DNA from 3 places in the Paenibacillus sp. RC73 genome. Region 2 is predicted to be linked to each of the others. Evidence: riboswitches for the same ligand, from Rfam matches in the RefSeq annotation. Region 2 holds a riboswitch; each other region holds the start of a gene.
What was found. A riboswitch is a leader RNA that binds a small molecule or an ion and turns the genes downstream of it on or off. The one in region 2 is predicted to bind glycine.
Positions count from the first base shown of each region.

Region 1: it holds a riboswitch for glycine, as region 2 does, so the genes downstream of both, sdaAB (L-serine ammonia-lyase, iron-sulfur-dependent subunit beta) here and gcvT (glycine cleavage system aminomethyltransferase GcvT) in region 2, are expected to answer to the same signal.
Region 3: it holds a riboswitch for glycine, as region 2 does, so the genes downstream of both, ABH897_RS18745 (alanine/glycine:cation symporter family protein) here and gcvT (glycine cleavage system aminomethyltransferase GcvT) in region 2, are expected to answer to the same signal.

Region 1 is NZ_JBIYCV010000013.1:19,750-24,177, reverse strand. Features, by position in the region: gene ABH897_RS23650 (DUF6359 domain-containing protein) at 98-1,675, opposite strand; glycine riboswitch at 1,889-2,002, shown strand; gene sdaAB (L-serine ammonia-lyase, iron-sulfur-dependent subunit beta) at 2,212-2,901, shown strand; gene sdaAA (L-serine ammonia-lyase, iron-sulfur-dependent, subunit alpha) at 2,891-3,790, shown strand; gene ABH897_RS23635 (Ig-like domain-containing protein) at 3,893-4,428, opposite strand, start outside.
Region 2 is NZ_JBIYCV010000008.1:160,786-165,213, forward strand. Features, by position in the region: gene ABH897_RS19745 (PTS mannitol transporter subunit IIBC) at 1-55, opposite strand, end outside; gene gcvH (glycine cleavage system protein GcvH) at 572-967, opposite strand; glycine riboswitch at 1,267-1,455, shown strand; glycine riboswitch at 1,456-1,552, shown strand; gene gcvT (glycine cleavage system aminomethyltransferase GcvT) at 1,633-2,733, shown strand; gene gcvPA (aminomethyl-transferring glycine dehydrogenase subunit GcvPA) at 2,864-4,219, shown strand; gene gcvPB (aminomethyl-transferring glycine dehydrogenase subunit GcvPB) at 4,216-4,428, shown strand, end outside.
Region 3 is NZ_JBIYCV010000007.1:305,532-309,959, reverse strand. Features, by position in the region: gene ABH897_RS18750 (carbohydrate ABC transporter permease) at 1-515, shown strand, start outside; gene ABH897_RS18745 (alanine/glycine:cation symporter family protein) at 659-2,077, opposite strand; glycine riboswitch at 2,237-2,331, opposite strand; glycine riboswitch at 2,349-2,425, opposite strand; gene ABH897_RS18740 (glycoside hydrolase family 1 protein) at 2,617-4,074, opposite strand; gene ABH897_RS18735 (Gfo/Idh/MocA family protein) at 4,228-4,428, opposite strand, start outside.

The DNA of each region.
Region 1 (4,428 bases), on a different contig from region 2:
ACCACAGGTTAATTTTCAGCGCAAAAAAAGCCGCCTGACGCCCTTAAAGGGATCAAGCGACTGGCTGGTCCAGCTCAAATTGTACTCTCTTCGCTGGTTACGAAGCCGCTCCATAGGAGCCGGACTTGAACGTTCTTGGATCGTACCATTTGTAGCCCGCTGCCGGAGCAGCCCAAGGCTCAGGCTGCGGTTCTGTAGAAGCCGCAGGCTCCTCGAACGGCAGCAGCTGTGTTGGCTGGTCCAGCGTCAGACCCGCCACATCGGACAGCTTCGTATAGTCCTGCTTCCATGCAAGCCATTGGACGGTTTGTACCAGGAAGGTGGAATCGTCGACTTCCTTGAAACCATCGTACGTCTTCTTCGACTGTCCGTTTTCCTCACGTACATATTTCGGCGTGGCATCCTCAACTGGCGAAGAATCACCGATAAATGCTGCCTTGCCCTGACCTACCTTGGCTACAGCAGCATAAGGCCCTTCAGCACGGCCCCCGCCGTTATAGACACCCTGGTCCACGGCATTGCCCCATTTTTTCGTGCCTGTAGGAATATAAGCGATTCCTTTAGCCTTGGTCGGATCCATAATCGCCAATGTAGAACCAGCATGCATGGCAATCGAACGTACACCCTTCGTAATGCCGAAGGATTGATCTGCCGCTACGATATCCGTGGCATTTACGTCACCGAGTGCATTGTAGCGAAAACGAACGCCAAAGTTCGTTGCCAGCCAGTCGGAACTGGTTAGTCCCTGCATAGCTGGTGATGCAGCTTCTTCTGTAGTCATCCCTTTGGCCGGATTGGAATAGGCTCCACGGCGGTAGCCGTTCATAACCTCGGAGGAATCCCAACGGTTTTTGTTCCGGTCTGCGTTATAGTGGTCAGAAATGAAGAAAATACTGCCTCCATTCTTCACATATTGAACCAGAGCAGCTTGCTCGGATGCCTTAAAGGCAACATTGGCTTCACCAATGATGAACACATCATATGGGCGCAGCTTGTCGTACGTTATAGCCTGCTCGCCATAGGTAAAAGGAATGGAACGGTTCAACGGGTCCACGGTAAAACCAGCATTACGCAGTCCGCTGGCAAAATCGGAAAAGGCTCCATCTATAACCCAATCCGCCGCTCCGGCTGTCTGTGCGTGCGTATTATCGAACAGCACTTTTTTGCCTTTTCCATCCGGCAATGTAGTACCAGGATCAGGTTCGCCAGGGTTCCCAGGCTCGCTTCCGCTTACCAGTTCCAGAGCGCTTGGGCTTTTCACTCCACCAAAATTGTTATAGGCACCCAGCGCACCCGTCACGCGAATTTTGCTGCCGATCAGCTCAGGATGGCCTGACAGCCCGAATGGTCCTCTATACGCGGATGTCAGTTGCACATTTAACAGATTAGATGTATTGCGTTCACTCGCCTGATCCGCAATCAGTACGTTAAAATCATTTGCAAATGGGGCAGAGAAATTAGCCGTTTTCGATCCAGTGGCATGTCCGACGACGTAGCCTTCTACCGTCACCGTACCTCCGCTGCTTTGACGCTGAAGCGCTTCCGCTACCGTCAACGCGCCCTCTGCCTTGACCTGGCCGAATGGAACGAAGAGTCCTACCAGCAGTGATACGATTGCCGCCAGATGCAGCATTCCTTTCAAGCGTGAACCTGTGAACCGAAAACCTTTTACCATACGTAAATGTCCCTCCCATTATTCCATAAATTAGCTTGTCCTCTATCAGATTAGCTATCAACCTTCTAATTCCTTCCTGATTTCATCCATAATTATGTAAAATTTAATCTTTTTTATTGAGAAGATTCCTGATTCTGTAAAATACCAACCTGTGATTGACACCGGGCATGGCATACATTACGCTTAGGAGGAATTGTTGAACGGTATACGCGAATGAAGATGACGGGAGAGCCTGTCCGGGAATCACATCCCGGCAGCACCGAAGGAGCAAGACGTCAGCACCCGGCTGGCGGATAATCTCTCAGGTCCATGTATCGTCATCTGACGCAACTCTGGAGAGAGCGCAAGCCACCCAAGGGGTAAGGCGGTATACACCGCACGAAACTCTCAGGTAACGAGGACAGAGATAAGGGAAATTTCCTTATCCTGTCCTTTTTTGTGCTTACATGCTGCGTCAGCATTAGAAACCGTCACACCCGCGCAAAGGCGCGGCAGCACCATATACTATGATATTCAAACATACAGGGGGCCACACCATGCGTTTCAAAGATGTATTTTCCATTATCGGTCCGGCTATGACCGGACCCTCCAGCTCACATACCGCTGGCGCGGTGCGGCTCGCACGTGTTGCCAGGCACTGGCTCGGTGTGCAACCTGACCGTGCCCGCATGACGCTGTACGGCTCATTTGCCGATACGTACAAGGGACACGGCACAGACCTGGCACTCATTGCCGGACTGCTGAATTACGATACAGACGACTACCGGATTCCGGATGCTGAGCAATGTGCAGAGCAGGCCGGGATGGAAGTAGAGTTCGCTGTCAGCGGACTGCCCGCCCCTCATCCGAACACGGTCCGCTTCGAGCTATGGAAGGGTGAAGATCAGCGCACGCTGCTAGGCTCCTCCATCGGCGGTGGAAACATTCATGTTCAACAGCTCAACGAATTCCGGGTCAATCTAACCGGAGAGTTGCCTACGCTGGTGCTTCTTCACTCGGATAAGCCCGGAACATTGGGCGCGGTGACTTCAGCGCTGGGCGCGGCTGACATTAACATTGCCTATATGCACGTGGATCGCAAAGGCCGGGATGGCGAAGCGCTCACTGCTATTGAAACCGATAGCCCCGCTCCGGCTGAATTAATTGCCGAGCTGCGGGCTTTGCCTCATATGTATGGAATCAAAATGATTAACTTGAAAAAAGGAGCTGAATCCGATGCGGTTTAGCCATCTGCATGAATTAGGTGCCTTGTGCGCCGAGGAATCCACTACGATTGGTCGCCTGATGATCAAGGAACAGGTACAAGAGACGAACACACCGGAGGAAGAAATCTTCCGCCAAATGGCTGATTATTATGAAGTCATGAAGGAGGCCGTTCATCGCGGACAAACACAGGACACTGTATCCCGCAGCGGATTGACAGGCGGCGACGGCAAACGCCTGGCGGAATATTTGCGTGCAGGGGAAACCTGCTCCGGCGATGCCTCGGCACTCGCCATGGCGTACGCCCTTTCCGTGTCAGAGGTCAATGCGTCCATGGGTCGCATTGTCGCCACACCCACCGCAGGCTCATGCGGGGTCATCCCCGGTGTGTTCATCAGCGCGCAGGAGCGGTTCGGCTGGGATGACGAGCATATGGTGCGCGGACTGTTCGCCGCTGGAGCGATTGGCTACGTCATCGCCAACAATTCCTTCATCTCCGGTGCGGAGGGAGGCTGTCAGGCCGAGATTGGCTCAGCCATCGGGATGGCCGCAGGGGCCATGGTCGAGCTGCGCGGCGGTACGCCAGAGCAGGCCATCCATGCAGTGGGCCTCGCGCTCAAGAACACGCTCGGCCTGATTTGCGACCCCGTCGCCGGACTCGTGGAGATTCCGTGCATCGTGCGCAACGGGCTGGGAGCCGTGACCGCGCTTGCCGCCGCGGATATGGCTCTGGCGGGTGTGCGCAGCGCCATCCCGTCTGACGAAGTCATCGACGTGATGCTAGAAGTCGGCAGCGCGATGCCGTCCAAGCACCGCGAGACAGCCAAGGGCGGCCTGGCCCAAACGCCGACCGGCAAGCGTCTGACGGAGTCGCTTACGCGCAACATACCAGCCAAGAAGGATAAGTCGTAGCTTTCAGGCGACTGCCACCCCAAATAACACATGGGGAGAGAACAGTCGCCTTATAAAAAAAGAGCAAGCATGTCGTCCTTAGACGTATGCTTGCTCTTTTTTTTACTGTACGTTCACCTGTACCTTCGTCGTTTTCCCTGCATATTTCACGGTAATCACAGCTTTACCTTTACCCTGTGCCTTAATGCTGCCGTCTTTGACCGTGGCAACAATAATTCGGGACGAGGACCAGACTGCCGGCTTGGATACATCCTTCTCCGACTCATCCTTATACGTAGCTGTAGCCGTAACCTTAGCTACCTGTCCTGCTTTCAAATTCAGCGAGACTTCGTCGGTTTGCAAATATTTAAGCGTATCGACATCCACAGGTACGGTGATATATTTCCCGCCAAACTTCGCTTGAATATTGGTTTTACCGTAGCCTACCGCGGTAACCTGGCCCTTTTTGACTGTAGCTACCTTATAATTTAACGTTTTCCATTCGGCTTGGGCCGTAACGTCCTTTTCTTTGCCATCACTGGATTTGACCACAATTGCGATGGTTTTTTGATCTCCTGATTTAAGCGATAACGCGATAGCATCCGCCTCAATCTGTTGCGCTACATCCACTTCTACTGTAAATGTAATGCTTTGCTTGC
Region 2 (4,428 bases):
GTACGGCAACGCGAGCGCCTCCGTTTGAATTGGACTTTGCGTCCACTGTGCTCATATTCATATCCTCCTTATAGGTCAGTATTTTGCATCATTCGATTCCCAACGCTCGAAAGTACAATAGATAAACGAACTAAACCGTTTCGATCTATCTATTGCTGATTTGAAATCGCTCTTGGGATTGTTGCAAAATACCCAGGTAATAAGCATCACTACCTTTTCTTAAAATTCATACTAAATGACAACGCTATCTTCATCAACGAAATGAAAACGTACTTTCGTCATGAACGTTGATGACAACATTTAAATTTAAGATAAACAGGCGCGAAATCATTAGGCATAATTCCTCTTAATGTGGCCTGAAACGTTAGAATTTAGTCGAGAAACCATGCGTCATCTATACCATTTCTATACAAGGAATATCCTCCAAACAAGGGAAAAAGAACGTAATTACGCTTGCCAAAAAAGACAGCAAAAAATAGCCGCTATGCCCAATCATCGCGACTATTTTTATACAAAACCGAGTGGACAAACGCCACTCTTATTCAGTTATCCAACCTACTTTGCCCCATTATTACTCATTGGCAGTCAACTGCTCGTACTGATCCGCAGACAGCAGCTTGCTTAATGATTCCTCTACATCTCCTCCAATCTCCACTTCGATCATCCAGCCTTTTTCATAGGGAGACTCGTTCACCAGCTCAGGCGTACTTTCCAGCGCTTCATTCACCTTCAACACCGTTCCCGTCACCGGAGCGAACAGGTCGGATACTGTCTTTACCGATTCAATAGTACCGATCTCTGCCCCCTGCTCAATCGTTGCTCCCTCCCCAGGCAGCTCCACAAAAACGATATCCCCCAGCTGATGCTGTGCAAAGTCCGTAATACCGATTCGTACCGTTCCATCCTCTGTGCGCTGAACCCACTCATGTTCCTCTGTGTACCAAAATTGCTGCTTCACTTCACTCATCCTGCTCGCCTCGCTTCCATATGGATTACATCGTTTCGCCTACCCGTCTGTGACAGGTTAAGATTATGACAACAAGAACTCTCATGTCAATAATACTAACAAAAATATTTCACATTTCTCCATATATCGTTCTAGCTAAAAATACGGCAGGATATAACAAACGCTTACATATCCTTATTTATGAATAAAATGTTTTATAAAATGATGTTGATGACATTTTTGTTGACATTTCAAATAAATTTGCGTATTAATGGGTTATAACAAGTGCTTTTAGAAATACCCGATAACTGTAAACGCGGATGAACGTGGAGGGAGAGACTGCCAAAACTCGCATAGCTGTTGCCGCCTGTGAAAACAAGGTAGCAAGCGAGTCGGATCAAGCTGTTACCGGCAGGGCCGGATGACGTATAGCTGATCCAAGGGCAGCGCCGAAGGAGTAAACCTGCACCGCAGGTGAATCTCTCAGGCAAAAGGACCTCTGCCGGACGCATCTCTGGAGAGCATTCGCCATACAGGCGGATCACCCAAGGGGAAACCTGGTACACACCGGGGTAACTCTCAGGTATCAAGGACAGAGCTGAAGAAAAGTGTGTGGACTGCCGTCCATACGTTTTTTTCAGCCTGTCTTTTTTGTTTAGCTGATCACACTGGATAGGAGTGAAAAAATGACTAACTTGCGAAAAACGTCGCTGTATTCCTCCTACGGCACGCTGCCGGGGGTTCGTTGCATTGATTTTGGCGGCTGGGAGCTGCCTGTACAGTTCAGCGGCATTCAAAAGGAGCATGAGGCTGTCCGACAACGTGCGGGATTGTTCGATGTATCGCATATGGGTGAATTCCTGGTCGAGGGCCAGGAAGCCGAAGCATTTCTGCAACAGGTGACGACGAACGATGTCAGCCAATTGGAGCCGGGCCAGGCCCAATATTCGCTGCTGTGTTACCCGGATGGAGGTGTAGTAGACGACCTGCTTGTTTACCGCAAAGGGCCGGAGCGTTACATGCTCGTTGTGAACGCCTCGAATATCGACAAAGATTGGGATTGGTTGCTTCGCCATGCTCCTGCATCCGTTCATCTGGAAAACGTATCAGATGCGGTAGCACTGCTGGCATTGCAAGGACCTGAAGCTGCGCGTATTGCCGCAGCCGTGACAGACACGGACATTACGAAGCTGGCATCCTTCCGATTCAATGAGGATGTGCAATTGTTCGGGGCAAAAGCGCTCGTCTCCCGCACCGGATACACGGGGGAAGACGGCTTTGAATTTTATGTGCCCACGGCGGATGCACCGGCAGTGTGGGACGGATTGCTTCGCATCGGTGAGCCGTATGGTCTGGTTCCCGCCGGACTTGGAGCCAGGGATACGCTGCGCTTCGAGGCGCGGCTACCGCTGTACGGACAGGAGTTGTCCGCTACCATTTCGCCACTGGAAGCTGGTTTAGGCTTCTTCGTCAAGCTGAATAAGGGAGATTTTATCGGGAGAGAGGCCCTGCAACGTCAGAAAGAACAAGGTATTCCCCGCAAGCTGATCGGACTGGAAATGCTCGACCGCGGCATCCCGCGTGCCCATTATCCCGTTTTTGCGGAAGGACAGCACATTGGCGAGGTCACAACGGGAACCCAGTCGCCCACCTTAAAGCGTAATCTGGGTTTGGCTCTGGTGGACAGTCATTTCAGTTCCCTATCCACACCGCTGGAGGTCGAGATTCGTGGCAAGCGCCTGCGCGCCGAGGTAGTAGCAGCGCCCTTTTATAAACGTCCACGCTGATTTAAACGCTCGTCTTACTATAACTATCGTGATCCGTTACTAACCGCTGCCCAGTGGGCAATCGTTTATTAATCATTTGTTAATCGTTTTACGTTTTTACGATCTTGTTGGTTGAAAGGAGCCAGACCCAATGAAACAACACCGCTATCTTCCCATGACCGAGCAGGATCAAGCTGAAATGCTGCGCGTGGTCGGCGCATCGTCCATCGACGATTTATTCAGCGATATTCCCGAGGCGATCCGGTATAAGGGGGAGCTGCTCCTGTCTTCTCGGTTAGACGAAAGAGCCTTAACCCGCCACTTATCAGGACTGGCCGGGCAAAATGCCAATACTGACACGCACGCCAGCTTTCTCGGCGCAGGGATTTACGATCATCATATTCCATCCGTCATCCAGCATATCACTTCACGCTCGGAATTTTATACGGCCTACACTCCTTATCAACCGGAGGTAAGCCAGGGCGAGCTGCAAGCCATCTTCGAATTTCAATCGTATATATGCGAATTAACAGGCATGGCTGTAGCCAATGCCAGTATGTATGATGGAGCGACTGCGCTGGCAGAAGCGGGCTCATTGGCCGCCGCTGCCACCCGCCGCAAGCAGCTTATCGTATCGCGGACCGTCCATCCGGAGGCACGTCAGGTGTTGGCTGCCTATGCACGCGGGCTGGATTTGGATGTCGTGGAGATCGACTGTGCAGATGGTGTAACTGACGTGAAGGCATTAACGGCGGCCATATCGGAGCAGACGGCGGCAGTTTTGGTCCAAAGCCCTAATTTTTTCGGGGCCGTGGAAAATCTGAAGCCGATGGCTGACCTGATCCATGCGCACAAGGGTCTTATGGTCGTCAGTGCCAATCCACTGGCATTGGGCTTGCTGGAAGCGCCCGGCAAGCAGGACGCGGATATTGTCGTAGGAGACGCGCAGCCGCTTGGCATCTCCTCCTCCCTCGGTGGCCCAACCTGTGGTTACTTTGCCGTTTCTCAGGCGCATATGCGCCGTATCCCCGGCCGTATTGTGGGCCAGACCACAGATCGCAACGGTAAACGCGGCTTCGTGCTGACCTTGCAGGCACGGGAGCAGCATATCCGTCGGGAAAAGGCCACCTCTAACATATGCTCCAATCAGGCACTGCTCGCTTTATCTGCCTCTGTGTATTTGTCCGTCATGGGTAGACAGGGCATCGCGGAAGTAGCCGAGCTAAACCTGCACAAAAGCCGCTACGCATTGGAGCAACTACTCGGCTTGAAGGGCGTGACTGCCTCCTTTACTGCACCCACCTTTAACGAGTTTGCCCTGCGGTTACCTGAGGGTACCGATATGAATAAACTGCAAGCCGGATTGCTTGCTGCCGGATTTATCGGCGGCTACGATTTAGGGCGAGATTATGAGGAATATGCAGGTCACTTGCTGATTGCCGTGACAGAGCAACGAACAAAGGAAGAGATCGATCAATTCGTGCATACCTTGGGGGGATTGCTATGACGCATACTACAGGACAAGATCAGGGTACACCGAATCCAGAAGTCGAATCCAGTCGGAATCAGATGAAAAAGCATGAGCAGGCGCTCATTTTTGAATTGAGCAGACCGGGCCGTATCGCCTATTCCCTGCCTGAATGCGATGTTCCCCGGCGTCCGGTGGCAGAGCTTTTGCCGGATTATGCGCAGCGCAGCGAGCTTGCGGCATTGCCC
Region 3 (4,428 bases), on a different contig from region 2:
CATTATTCATCATTCTGCTGGCTACGATGATGGTCCCTTCCCAACTGTCGCTTGTCCCCTCCTTTGTCATGATGGCCGCCTTTGGATGGGTGGGCACGTTCAAAGCTCTAATCATTCCGGGGATGGTGAATGCCTTCGGCATCTTCTGGATACGCCAATATGCAGAGGAATCCATTCCAAAGGAGTTGCTGGATGCAGGACGGATGGATGGATGCAGCTTTTTTCGGCTGTATTGGAATGTGGCGCTCCCGATTCTACGTCCTGCGTTCGCTTTTCTCGGCGCATTCACCTTCATAGGAGCATGGAATGATTATTTATGGCCGTTAATCATATTAACCGATGAGCGCAAATTTACGCTCCAGATTGCGTTGTCCCAATTAAACGGTATTTACAATACGGATTATGCGATGGTCATTGCTGGCACCCTGTTGGCTGTACTGCCGCTTATCATTTTATTTCTTTTCATTAGCCGCCAGTTTATTTCCGATCTTGCAGCTGGAGCAGTCAAAGATTAGATTTACTGAGTCAGCTTTATCCTGCTCTAAAACGCAAAAAGGGAGTGTCCTCCCAGCCTGTAATGGCTGAGGGACACTCCCTTTCGTTATCCTGGCAAATGATCTTGCAGAGTCAATATTCTTAAATCCGGATATATCGGACTTTACGAGCTGACTGTTTGTCCTTTTTCTTCTATTTCTATGGCTGCTCCTGCACTGGCACCTGCAAGTATTCCCTTTTTCTTGTCAGGATACAAGGAATCCATATAGGTACGGGTTTCTGCAACTACAATTCCCGACAAGCCGAGCAGTGCAATCAAGTTCGGGAAGGCCATCATGGCGTTAAAGATATCTGCCAGCAACCAGATCGCATCCAGCTTAATAAACGCGCCTCCGGCAACCAGCGCAATGAACAGATAACGGTACGGCTTAATCCATTTGACACCCAGCAAATATTCAACACAGCGTTCTCCATAGTAGTTCCAGCCAAGCATCGTGGTGAACGCGAACATAATCAGAATGATTGTGAGCAGTTCCGCACCAAGCGGGAATGCGCTGGAGAAAGCTTGCTGCGTCATCAAGCCCGCATCGGTAGGACCGCTCCATACGCCGCTAACCAGCAGCGTCAGCCCGGTCATCACGCAAATAATCATCGTATCTATAAACACACCTGTCATGGAAATCAACCCTTGCTCCGCAGGCCATTTGGTTTTGGCGGCTGCGGCTGCAATCGGTGCGCTTCCCAATCCGGCCTCATTGGCAAAAATCCCTCTGGCTACCCCGCTGCGCATCGCCAGCATAATCGTAGCCCCGGCAAATCCACCCGTCGCAGACGTCGTGGAAAATGCCGAATGCAGCACAAGCGCGAGTGCGGCAGGAATCTGATCGGCGAACCGAATCAGTACGATCATACAGATCAACACGTACAAGCCTGTTTTGAAGGGGACTACTTTGGTCGATACCTTGGCAATGCTCTTGAGCCCTCCAATGGTAACGAGTCCCGTAAGGGTAGCAATAATCAATGCCGTTACAATTGGCGGAACACCGAAGCTGTTTTCGGTTGAGGATACAATCGCTTTGACCTGAGGAAATGTTCCAATCCCGAACAGCGCTACCAGCATCCCGGAAAAAGCAAACAGCATCGCCAACGGTTTAAAGCGGCGTCCAAGCCCTTTTTCAATATAATACATAGGGCCGCCGGAAAATTGTCCATTCCGATCCTTCACCCGGTATTTTACTGCAAGCACACCTTCCGCATATTTCGTCGCCATCCCGAAAAAGGCTGCAACAACCATCCAGAACAGGGCGCCCGGTCCCCCCAGCTTAATCGCTGTCGCGACGCCGACAATACTTCCTGTACCTACTGTAGCCGCCAGCGCCGTACTCAGGGCCGCAAAGCTGCTGACATCCCCGCTACCTTCATTTGGAGCCTTGCCGATCAGCTTGATCGCCAGAGGCAGGCGAAAAACCTGCAACATTTTTAAACGTATGGTCAGCCACAGACCTGTTCCCATAACGAGAATGATCAGTGGGGCCCCCCATATCCAACTGCTAATCGCTTCTAACACATGTACCAAATTCATTTCAACCCGCTCCTCCAGCATATTAAAAAACAAAAAAGAGTCAAATCCGCTGATTCGACTCCTGGAGAGGTTAAAGGCACGAAAAAATACAACCATCTTGTGCAGGATTCAGCCACTAACAGCTCATAAAAAAGCCTAGGGCATCCCCTGTCACAGGTTATTCGCGTCTCTGTCCTTTTGCCTGAGAGTTTAAGCAGATGATATCTGCGGTGCACCTTCGGCGCCCAATTAAGGGTCTCTCCAGAGTTCTGTCCGTTTACGGTCCCGCTTGTTGCTGTAATCAGCCCAAGCACCTGAGAGTTTTGCCCCTTCGGTCGGAACTTACGTTCCATCTCCCGCAAACATCAACCAGACATATGAAATTGTTTTTTATTATACAGAAAACTTTCAGCTTTTTACAAGTGAAAAATTTGTGAAGTCGTTTGGTTATCTTAAGATGAGCCTATAAAATAAGGGCGGGCGCAGCCAGATTCATCCTCATGATGTTCTCCGCCGCACCCGCCCCCAGACCATATCGGGTTATATTCAGTTAGCTTGGATTACAGTTCTTCGCCGTTAGTGGCAATTACATTTTTGTACCAGTCAAACGAATCCTTCTTGGAGCGCTTCAGTGTTCCGTTACCGTCATCGTCCAGATCAACATAAATAAATCCGTAGCGCTTGGACATTTCGGAAGTAGACATGCTCACAAGGTCGATAGGTCCCCAGCTAGTGTAACCGATCAGATCCACACCGTCCGCAATCGCTTCCTTCATTTGAGCGATATGCTGGCGCAAATAATCAATGCGATACGTGTCGTGAATGGAGCCGTCTTCTTCCACCTTGTCATATGCACCCAAGCCGTTTTCCACGATGAACAGCGGCTTTTGATAGCGGTCATATAATGTGTTCAGCGTAACACGCAGGCCGATCGGATCAATCTGCCAGCCCCAGTCAGAGGATTGCAAATATGGATTTTTCACGCCGCCAATCAGGTTACCCGCTGCCTTCTCGCCTTCCGGACCTGCAGAGACAGTCAAGGTCATGTAATAGCTGAATGAGATGTAATCGACCGTGTTGTTTTTCAGAATTTCGGCATCGCCGGGTTCTGTGTGCAAAACAATATTATTTTCTTCAAAATAACGGTTCATATAATTTGAATATTCCCCACGGGCATGTACATCCGTAAAGAACAGATTCATCTGGTTTTCATGCTGACTTTTCAGCACGTCCTCCGGGTTACACGTATGTGCATAGCTTTCCATACGAGCCAGCATACAGCCGATTTGAGAGCCTGGAATAATCTCATGGCCTCGTTTTGTCGCCAATGCGCTCGCCACAAACTGGTGATGCAGGGCTTGATAGATCGCTTGTTGCTTGTTATCTACACGGTCAATGACCACACCGCCACCTGTGAACGGACTCATCGTCATCACATTGATCTCATTAAAAGTCAGCCAGTATTTCACTTTATCCTTATAACGTGTAAACACAGTTTCGGCATAATTGACGTAGTGTTGTATCACTTCACGACCGAGCCAGCCATTATATCTCTGTGTCAGACCTAGCGGTGTTTCGTAATGGGACAATGTCACCAGTGGCTCTATCCCGTACTTGCGCAGCTCGTCAAATACATTATCGTAAAATTGCAGTCCTGCTTCATTCGGCTCCGCATCATCACCATTCGGGAAAATCCGCGACCAGTTAATGGACATGCGGAAAACCTTAAAGCCCATTTCCGCAAATAATGCGATATCTTCTTTGTAATGATGGAAAAAGTCCACACCTTCGCGCTTTGGAAAACGGGCATTTATCTTACCAGACAAAATGTCTTCGAGTCGCTCGGACGAAATCTCTATAGCATGATCGTTTGTGCGCTCTGCTTTGGGTACATAAGCAATCACGTCCGCACTGGACAATCCTTTTCCATCTACGTCAAAAGCGCCTTCCAATTGGTTAGCTGCGGTTGCCCCGCCCCACAGAAAATTTTTCGGAAATCCTTTTAATATCTTAGTCATAGTATGAGAGCCTCTTTTCTTATTGGATATGTTAAACACTTGTAGAGTATTCCATAACGACCTGAATGGACCAGCCTTTGCCATCCTCGTTGTAAGCAACTTCACATGGGTTGGCAGCTACTAGAACTTATAATACATCCCCTCCTTCTTTAGTTATTTTTGTCCATCTTCAAAATAAATGCCATTTTGATGGCGTAGTTCATTGCTGATCTTCTGAACCTCAATGCTCAATGACTTCAATTCTTCGTAGCGGTCTTTGTCCTTTTCGGCAATGATCCGATAAAATTCCTGAGCCTCGTAAAACATGAAATGATGAGTTTCAGGAGTACTTACAGTATCTGTTTCCTGAGTACG